3 regions of the Sphingobium sp. AntQ-1 genome follow, and region 3 is predicted to be linked to each of the others. Evidence: predicted binding sites of a transcription regulator. Region 3 holds the regulator's gene; each other region holds the start of a gene.
The links. Region 3 encodes LexA, which represses DNA repair genes until DNA is damaged. Its sites were predicted from a motif close to GTTCCNCNCTTGTTCT; they were not measured.
Positions count from the first base shown of each region.

Region 1 (3,272 bases), 1.4 Mb from region 3:
GTCGCCGTCGAACAGATAGGGCGTGCGGCTGTGGCTGACCATATAGTCGGTCGCGCCATCGGACTTTTCGGGATTGTAGATCACCACGAAATCCTTGGCGACCTTGGCGATCTGCTCCTTCGTGCCGGTCAGGCCGATCAGGCGCGGGTGGAAGGCCGCGACATAGGGTTTGAGCACCGCGGGCGTATCGCGCTGCGGATCGACGCTGATCAGCATCGGCTGCACCTTCGCGGCCAGCGCCGGCCTGGCTTTCTCGAACTTGGAAAAGCCCTGCATGATCCGTTGCAGATCGACCGGACAGACGTCCGGGCAGTAGGTGTAGCCGAAATAGACCAGTCGATACTGGCCCTTATAATCGTCCCAACGGGTCGGCTTGCCGTCCTGATTGGTCAGGGTGAAGGGCGCGCCGATCCGCGCGCCGATCAATTCGCCCTGTTCGCTGTCGCCGCTTGATGCGTTCCCGCCAGCACCCATATTGCAGGCAGCCAGCAGGGCGAGGAAGGAAAGGGCGATAGAAGGCAGAATTGGGATCGCGGCGTCTTTGTTCATGGCATGGCCAGCCATGCCCTGCTAGGACGCGATTTGCAAATGCGACGGGGCGCCAAGATGAAGACGAAGCTTTTTTCCGCACTATTGGGTTCGATGGCGCTGGCGCTGCTGGCGCCCGGCCCCGCGCAGGCGCAATTTTCCGACAGCTACAATTTTTTGAAGGCGGTGAAGGACAAGGATGGGCAGAAGGTCACCGACCTGATCCAGAAGCCCGGTTCCACCGTCGTCAACAGCCGCGACGTGTCCACCGGCGAAAATGCGCTGCACATCATCGTCGCCCGGCGCGATGCGACCTGGCTGACCTTCCTGCTGGCCAAGGGCGCCAATCCCAACCTGACCGACAATGACGGCAACACCCCGCTGATGGATGCGGTGCAGGGCCGGTTCGAGGAAGGGGTGCGCACGCTGCTCGCCTACAAGGCGCAGGTCGATAAAGGAAATGACAGCGGCGAAACACCGCTGATCCGGGCGGTGCAACTGCGCGACGTCGGCCTGGTCCGCCTGCTGGTGGCGCAGGGCGCGAACCCCGAAAAGCGCGACACCCTCGCCGGCATGTCCGCGCGCGATTATGCCAAGCGCGACGGCCGTACCCCCGGCCTTACCGAAGCGCTCGACGCCGCCAAGCCCGCCGCGGCGCCCAAGGGGCCGGTGCAGGGTCCGGTGTTTTGAGGAAGTGGGGATAAGGCGGGTTTGGGCGGGAAGCGGACATAGGAAATCCGTTCAGGCTGAGCGAAGTCGAAGCCCTCTGCCGAGCGGAGCGAGGCCAAATGCTTCGCCTTCGCTCAGGGCGAACGGATTGCAAGGGTCGACCAAGGTCCGCTTCTGGTCGCCTATGGCCATCCCCCTACCAGCCCAGTTCCGTAACATGGTCCGGGTCGCTGAGCGCCGTCAACCGCCGGGCGGCGCGCCGCGCGAAGCGCAGCGTCTCCGCCTTGCGCCGGGCGGCCGCCAGCGGCTCCACCGGGGCCGGGCGCACCAGTTCGGCGTCATATTGGTCCGCGACGATCAGGCCGGTGCGCGTCGGCCACAGCGCCTCGCTCTCGAACGGGGCAAGGTCGAACCCGGCCGGCACCGCCCAGAAGAAGCGGTCGCAATAGTCGAAATAGTCGGGCCATTTCATGTCGCCCAACAGGTCCGCCCGGCTGCACTTGATCTCTACGATGGTCAGCCGCCCCGCGCCGTCGATCGCCATGATGTCGGCGCGGCGTCCATTGGGCAGCGGCACTTCCAATATGCCGCTCATGTCGTGGCGGAAGAAGAGTCGCAGCGTGCCGCGCGCCACCGCCAGGGCGGTGCCGTCGGTCAGCGGCGAACAGGCGTCTATCGGGGCGCTACTCATCGCGCCACCATAGAACAGGACAGGAACATATGAAAAGGCCGATTCGGACGAACCGAACCGGCCTTGAAAATTTCGCCATCGCGAACCGGCGCGTTCCCACGCCCGATCGTCGCCGCCATATCCTCAACGATAGAAGATATGATTGTCGATCATCGCCAGCTTGGCCTTGCCCCAGCCCGGCGATACGCGGCGGGCGTGGAAGAAGAGCGCGCCTTCCGCGCGGCTGTCCCAGCTGTCGTTCATCGCGATCTGGGCGATGGCGACGGCTTCGCGCCAGCTACGGCTGTCGGCGCGCACGGCCGGCATCGAATGGCCCCGCACGAAGCTGAACTGGCTGGGCTGATAGACGACGCCGCACAGGCTGTCGGCGAAGCGGCCGGACTTGGCCCGGTTGATGATCACGCGCGCGACGGCCAGCTGACCTTCCAGGCTTTCGCCCTTGGATTCGAAATAGACCGCGCCGGCCAGGCAATGCATGTCGCCGTCCAGCTCCTCAGGCGCGCCTTGGGCGTCGACCAGAGCAGCGAGGCTGGTCGCCTGCGCGTCGGAATCGGTAGAAAATTCGGGGTCGGCCTTGTCGGCCGATGCCAGCGGCTGCGTAATTTCACGCGGCGCGGCGAAAATGACGGCGGATTGCGCGCCAGTCGGGGACGTTTGCGGAAACGTCTGGGGGAGAGAGGTGGTCGTGGCGATCGATTCGCCCGCGATCGACATATCGGACGCCGTGACCGCAGCAGCGGCGGACAGGGCGAAGGCTGCGGCGATGGCAGCTTTCAGACGAAAACTCATTATCACTCAAAAACATGCGGTTATTGGCCGGAAACGTCGTTTCAACCGATATTCTTATGACGTTCGGCCGCCCCCCGTCTGCGTGTTTACCGGCCCCGCCCCCCAATGGGCGAATTCGGCAACCTGCGCGTTGGCGTGGGCGGCCTCTGCCCAAACCATTGCGATGAGTCAACGATCAGCCGAGTGTTTCCACGGCAAACCGTTCCGCTTCCGGGATGTCGAGTTCGATTATCCACAGGTCGGGGTCCGACTTGCGCCGGCGCGCTACATATTGAGCGAGCGCCTCTGGCCCCTCTTCGATCGAAGGACCACAACGCATTAACGCATAACCCCCGGCAAAGTTCGACACCCTTTCGAAAAGACCCGTTTCCCGCCCTTTTTCAAGCGTCTGGACCAGAATCACACCGCTGATCACGTCGCCCTTGACCAGGATCGTGGCGAAACCGCCGGCGGCCGCGACCCGCCGCCGCAGCGCGCCCACCAGCATCGCGCTGGTCAGCCGGGCGTCAGCGGCCATAGCCCGGCAGCGAAGAGAGCGAAAATTGCGATCGCATGAAGGTGCCGGTGCCACGCCCGACCTCTTCGCCGTCGGAAT
Region 1 is NZ_CP117158.1:2,032,878-2,036,149, reverse strand. It holds gene sphantq_RS10215 (SCO family protein) at 1-564, opposite strand, end outside; gene sphantq_RS10210 (ankyrin repeat domain-containing protein) at 607-1,218, shown strand; gene sphantq_RS10205 (MmcB family DNA repair protein) at 1,394-1,888, opposite strand; gene sphantq_RS10200 (cell wall hydrolase) at 2,012-2,677, opposite strand; gene sphantq_RS10195 (DUF1491 family protein) at 2,853-3,194, opposite strand; gene sphantq_RS10190 (PaaI family thioesterase) at 3,184-3,272, opposite strand, start outside.
Region 1: the regulator LexA is predicted to act here: its motif matches at 1,900-1,915, upstream of sphantq_RS10205 (MmcB family DNA repair protein).

Region 2 (3,272 bases), 1.1 Mb from region 3:
AGGGTCGTCGATCTTGATGTCATGGCTCAATGTCACCACCGCGGTCGATTCGCCGGGGAAGCGCGCCGCGATCGCCTCGTCGGGCCAGCGGTCGTCCAGCTCCACGCCGGGGAAACGCTCCACCGTCAGGAACCGGCCGCGCGGGTCGATCACCACCGGCGTTACGCCGATCGCCTGCGCCAGCGGCACCAGGCTCTGGGCGATCTGCACCGCACCGACGATCAGCAGACGGCGCGGCGGATCGTAGCGATTGAGGAAATCCCCTTCTCCCGCCGCCTCGCGCGTCACGCCGCTGTCCAGGTCGGTCGCCAGCGTCAGCGCCCGGCCGCGCGCGCTGGCGGCGGCGATCCGGTCGAACAATCCGGGCGCGAAGCCGGCCTCGCTCACCGGCTGGACCAGCACCGCGATCTCGCCGCCGCACGGCAGGCCGACTTCCCAGGCATCGCCATCGGCCACGCCATAGCTTTCGACATGGGCGTTGCGCCCGCCGATCACTTCCGCCGCGCGTTGCAACACGTCGCTTTCCACGCAGCCGCCCGAAATACTGCCCTCGAACCGGCCATCGGCATGGACGATCATATGGCTGCCGCGCGGCCGCGGCGCCGATCCCCAGGTCGACACCACCGTCGCCAGCGCCATGGGCGCGCCGCGCCATTCCTGTCCCTTGCGGATCACCGCGCCATTATCGTTCAATCGACACTCCTCTGGCGCAGCCACGCCATCGCCTCAACGGCAGCATAACACCGTGCCGACCCCGCCTATCCCGACCCAGTCGGAAAACATCCACTTGACGGATTGGGAGGCGGACACCGCTAATGCAAGCGCCTGCCGCTCCAGACGACCCGGCCGACAATATCCACCAGCGCCGGATCGATATCCGCCCAGTCGGGATAATGCGGATTATCGCTCACCACGCTGAACCAACCGCGCCGCGGCCCCATGGCGACGCGCTTGACCATCAGCACGCCGTCCAGCCGCAGCACATAGACGCCGTCGCGCAGGCGGCCCGCATCATCGTCATGATCGACCATGATGTCGTCGCCGTCGTTCAGCGTCGGCGCCATCGATTCGCCATCGACCCGGATGATCGACACCCGTTGCGGTCGCACGCCCAGATGGCGCAGCCAGCGCGCATCGAACGCCATCACGCCCGCCGCCTGCTCATCCTCGTCCAGCGATCCCAGCCCCGCCGACGCGCCCAGCGCCAGCCGCGGCACCGCGACCACCGCGGGCATCCCGCGCATCCGGGCGGGGGCCGCGACCGGCGCCGTCGCGCCGCCCAGCATCTGTTCGGGCACGCCGAAATAGCGCGCCAGCACGCGCCGATCCTCCTCGTCCAGCTTGCGTGGCGTGCCGCGCTTGATGAACTGCTGAATATAAGCGGGATTGCGGCCGATCAGCCGGGACAGATCGGCATAATTCTCCCCCCGTTCGGCAATCAGCCGATCGAGCGCAATCCGGGTATGTTCCGATTCATCCATATCCAATCCATAATGATAGGAATTTTCCTAGACAAGTAGGAAATTGCGTTAGAGATAGGAATAAACCTATCGACTTGCAGCGGGCGAGTCGTGCTGACTGGGGAGAAGAAGGCCAATGTTGCTGCGCATGATCGAACAATTTCTTCGCGAATTTAAGATGCGGCCAACCACTTTCGGACGTCGCTGCGCACGCGATCCACGCCTGGTTTTCGACCTGCGCCTGGGTCGGCAACCCGGCGATCGCATAAGGAGACGAGTAGAACATTTCATGAACACTTATCGCAGGAGCATCAGCCAATGACAAGTCTGGATCATGAGTTCGGCGTGGCCAACCTCATCCGAAATAAAGGAATAGGAAGGAAAAGGGCGCATCCGCTGCCGCCCTTGCTGGCGCAACTGCTTGCCCGCGCGGGCGAACCCGCCATCGTCGAACGGGCGGTCAGCCGCCCCTGGGCCAGCGCCCTGTTCGAAGGGCAGCGCCATATGGTGCGGCTGCGCCTGAGCGGCGAGGATTTCCCTGAACGCGGCAGCGCCTTCATGGCAGGCCTCGCCGATGCCGAATGGGTGCTGCCGGGCCATTTCGTCGCTGACATCAGCGTCGATGATGGCGATGCGGATATGGAGAGCGTCTGGCTGGAACTGTCCGCCCTGACGATCGAAGACTGGTAAGACCTGCGCCGGGCGGCGGCTGTCACCGTCGCCCGGTCATGGAACGCAGCGCGCCCAGCGCGGCGCGCAGCGCTTCGTCGGCATCCTGCTCCACCGTCTTGCGCACCGGCACGGCCGAGGCCACCGGCATGTCGGCGATCATACCGCCACCGGCCCCGGCCGACGACATTTTCCGCGACCTGTGTTTAAGCCCGCGTTCCAATCGCTCGGTCAGTTCGCTGATCGACAGGCCATGGGTGGAGGGCATGGGCAGCGGCGCGGGACGGATTGTTTCGGCGGGCTGGGCGACGCTGGCGGGCATCGCAGGCGCGGTCCATTCGGCCGCGACCGGCGCTGCTTCAAACGTGGCATAATCTTCGTCCGCGCCATCATCGTCGATATCGTCTTCGACCAGGGTCGGAACGGCAAAGGGACCGGCCGGCCGCAGGAAGGCGGGTTGCGGCAGCTCTGCGTCCGTCAGCGGCATCGGCGCGCTGGGCATGGGCAGCTTGCCGAGCGGGACGATCGTGTCGCGCTCCGGGTCGCGACGCGCCACCAGCGATCGGCGGCCCGATTCGGCGCGCGGGAAAATGTCGATCCCGTCAAAGTCCCGGCTCGCGAAGATCGGCGGGCGTGACGGCGCATCAGGATGCGCGTCGGCGCGCCGCAGGATCGGCGCGTCCGGTTCGATGCCCGATGCAGCACGGCCCCGCGCCAGCGCGGTCAGCTTGGAGAATGCGAAACCCATTTTACGTGCTCCCTGGACGCGATGGGCGCGTCCTTTCCCATCTTCTTGTTCCGGCGCATCCGCATCGCGGCGTGCCAGGCCGACCAGGCCGATCGCCATGACGCCGGCGAAACCCGCCATCATCAGCCGCGCCTTCCATCCCAACGGCGGCGCCGCGGCCGGCCACGCTTCGCTGAGGCCGCTCGACGCCACGATCATCTCGACCAGGCCGACCGGCATCCACAACACCAGCAACGCAGCCGCCAGACCGGCCAGTGCGGCGATCGCCATGCCCCGCCTGCTGATGACTCCCGCCGCCACCTTATGTTCAACCCTTGCTCATGCGGCCGCGCGCGTCCGTGCGGGACGCGCCAGCAGCCGCTGGTAAACGGGTTCATAACGCACAATGTTTGACG
Region 2 is NZ_CP117158.1:2,386,444-2,389,715, reverse strand. It holds gene sphantq_RS11970 (XdhC family protein) at 1-693, opposite strand, end outside; gene sphantq_RS11965 (S24 family peptidase) at 813-1,481, opposite strand; gene sphantq_RS11955 (hypothetical protein) at 1,779-2,150, shown strand; gene sphantq_RS11950 (hypothetical protein) at 2,173-3,147, opposite strand; gene sphantq_RS11945 (TIGR04063 family PEP-CTERM/XrtA system glycosyltransferase) at 3,196-3,272, opposite strand, start outside.
Region 2: the regulator LexA is predicted to act here: its motif matches at 1,729-1,744, upstream of sphantq_RS11965 (S24 family peptidase).

Region 3 (3,272 bases):
CGGTTCACGCGCCCAATCTGCCGGCGGTTGTGCGGGTGAATATCGCCGATGCCGATGTGCCGACGGGGCTGGGCGAGGGCGCGCGTCTGCGGTTTCGCGTGCGCTTGATGCCGCCGGCGCCGCCGAGTGTGCCGGGCGGCTATGATTTTGCGGCGCGCGCCTATTTTCAGGGGATCGGGGCCACCGGCAAGGCGTTGAAGCCCATAGAGATAGTGATCCCCTCCACCGCCGCGTCACCGCTGCGGGCGCGGTTGTTCGGCCATATATTGGAGCAAGTGGATGGTCCCGCCGAAGGAATCGCTGCCGCTCTGGCGACCGGGGACCAGGGCGCGATCCCCGAAGCGGATGCGGAAGCGATGCGGCGCAGCGGGCTGGCGCATCTTCTGTCGATCAGCGGCTTGCATGTGACGGCGCTGATCGGGGCGGTCATTTTCCTGCTGATGCGCGTGATGGCCTTGAGCCAGCGGGCGGCGCTTGGCTGGCCGCTGATGCTGATCGCGGCGGCGGGCGGGGCGCTGGCGGGGATCGGCTATACGCTGCTAACCGGGGCGGAGGTGCCCACGGTGCGATCCTGCGTCGCGGGCTTGCTGGTCTTGGGCGGACTGGCGATGGGTCGGGATGCGGTGACATTGCGACTGGTGGCGACCGGGGCGCTGGTCGTGCTGCTGCTGTGGCCCGAAGCGCTGGTCGGGCCGAGTTTCCAGATGAGTTTCGCGGCGGTGACGGCGCTGGTGGCGCTGGCCGAACATCCGCGCTTTCGCGCCTTTGCCGCCGTCAGGGACGAGGGCGTGATTCGCAAGACGGGTCGCTTGCTGGTCGTCATGCTGGCGACCGGGATCGCCGTCGAACTGGTGCTGATGCCGATCGCGCTGTTCCATTTTCACAAGGCGGGCCTGCTCGGCGCCTTCGCCAATCTGATCGCGATCCCGCTCACCACTTTCGTCGTCATGCCGCTGGAGGCGCTGGCGCTCGTGCTGGATGTCGTAGGGTTGGGCGCGCCGTTCTGGTGGTTGACGCAGCAGGCGCTGAACCTGTTGCTGCTGCTGGCTCATGGCGTGGCGGCGAGTCCTATGGCCACATTGCTCGCGCCGACCATGGGTATGGGGCTGTTCGGCATCACCATCGTCGGACTGCTCTGGTGCCTGTTATGGCGGACGGGATGGCGATGGCTGGGACTTGCGCCGGTGCTGATCGGCGTGGCGGTCACCTTTACCGCCGCGCCGCCCGATATCCTGATTACCGGCGACGGGCGGCATGTCGCCGTGCGGACGGGAAAGGGCATGGCGATATTGCGCGATCGGGCGGGGGATTATGTGCGGGACGTGCTGTCGGAAAGTGCAGGTTATGACGGCGAACTGGCGGCGATCGCGGCGCTGCCGGAGACGCGCTGCTCGCAGGATATGTGCGCCATGAGGATGAAGGATGGCAAGGGCCGCGACTGGCGGCTGCTCTTTACTCGCAGCAATGTGCTGATCGATCGGTCGAGTTTCGCCGGCGATTGCGCGGCGGCGGACATCGTCGTCAGCGATCGGGGCCTGCCGCGCTGGTGCCGACCGCGCTGGATGAAGGTCGACCGCCGGTCGCTCGCGCGTACCGGTGGGCTGTCCATGATCCTGGCGAAGGGCGAAGTTCACACCGTCCATCGGGCGGGCGACGCGCATCCCTGGGTCGCCCGCCAGACCCGCCGGACGTGGAGGGAACAGCCTGAATCATTTAAGGCCCAATCACACAGGCCTCAATTGTAGCGGCGCAGCAGCCCCGCGAGCTTGCCCTGGATGCGGACCTGGCGCGGATCGTATATCTGCGGCTCATAGGCCGGGTTGGCCGGATCGAGCCGGACGCGGCTGCCTTCGCGGCGGAAATATTTCAGCGTCGCTTCCGCCTCGTCGATCAGCGCGACGACGATCTGACCTTCGCGGGCGACGTCGGTGCGCTGGATCAACGCGAAGTCGCCGTCGAGGATGCCGGCTTCCATCATCGAATCGCCCGACACTTCCAGCGCATAATGATCGCCCGCGCCGAGCAGCGCGGCGGGCACGGAGAGCATCGCCTGCCCTTCCATCGCCTCGATCGGCACACCGGCCGCGATCCGGCCGTGCAGCGGGATTTCGATCACGTCATTGGCGGCGGTGGGGATCATCGGCGGCTGGGCGGGCGGCGCGACCTTGGGATTGAGCGCGATCACTGGCGCGGGCGCGCGATGCATCGCATCGGGGAGCTTGAGCACTTCCAGCGCGCGGGCGCGATTGGGCAGGCGACGGATGAAGCCGCGCTCCTCCAGCGCGTTGATGAGGCGGTGAATGCCGGATTTGGACCGCAGGTCCAGCGCATCCTTCATTTCCTCGAAAGAAGGCGACACGCCGCCTTCGTCCAAGCGGGTCTGAATGAAGCTTAGCAATTCCTGCTGCTTGGGCGTCAACATTGCGATCCTCCGTGGAACGTATGAGGAACGCATAGGAAACAGATGAAGGTTAGTCAAGCACCGAACATGTCAGGGCAGCGGCAGAATCAAGACCCGATCGCCGGGAGCCGCCGGCGGCGATCCGGCGGGGCGCAGGATCAGGCAGTCGGCCTTCGCCATGGCGGCGGTGGCCGCGCTGTCCTGTGACGTGACCGACACGATGCCGCCCGGTCCGCGCCAGGCGCGCAGATAATCGTCACGATCGCCGGTGGCGGGCAGCGGTGAGGCGAGCGGCGCGTCGCTTGTCGGTGGCAGCGGATCGCGTGCGCCGCCCAGATGACGGACCAGCGGCAACAGGAACAGCGTGGCCGTGACGAAGGCGGAGACGGGATTGCCCGGCAGGCCCAGGAACAGCGTATCGGCGATTCGCCCCGCCATCAGCGGCTTGCCCGGCCGCATTTTGATCTTCCAAAAATCGAGCGCGCCGCCTGCTTTCACAAAAGCGGGACGGACCAAATCATGGTCGCCGACGGAGGCGCCGCCGGTCGACACGATGATGTCGGCCGTGCGCGCCCGTTCGATCGCGGCCACCATCGCATCGAGGTCGTCCCGCACGATGCCGAGGTCGATGACGTCGCAGGGCAGGGCGGCGAGCAGGGCGGCAAGCATCGGCGCGTTGGAGGAAGGCAGGAAACCCGGCGGCGTCGGGGCGCCGGGCGGCACCAGTTCATTGCCGGTGGACAGCAGCGCGACCGTCGGCCGACCGCCGACCGGCACGACGCCATGGCCACCCAGCACGGCGAGCGCGACCTGAGCCGGGCCGAGGCGACCGCCAGCCTCCAGCAGCAGGGCGTCCTGCGCAAAGTCGGAG
Region 3 is NZ_CP117158.1:3,479,201-3,482,472, forward strand. It holds gene sphantq_RS17445 (ComEC/Rec2 family competence protein) at 1-1,745, shown strand, start outside; gene lexA (transcriptional repressor LexA) at 1,736-2,422, opposite strand; gene sphantq_RS17455 (molybdopterin molybdotransferase MoeA) at 2,492-3,272, opposite strand, start outside.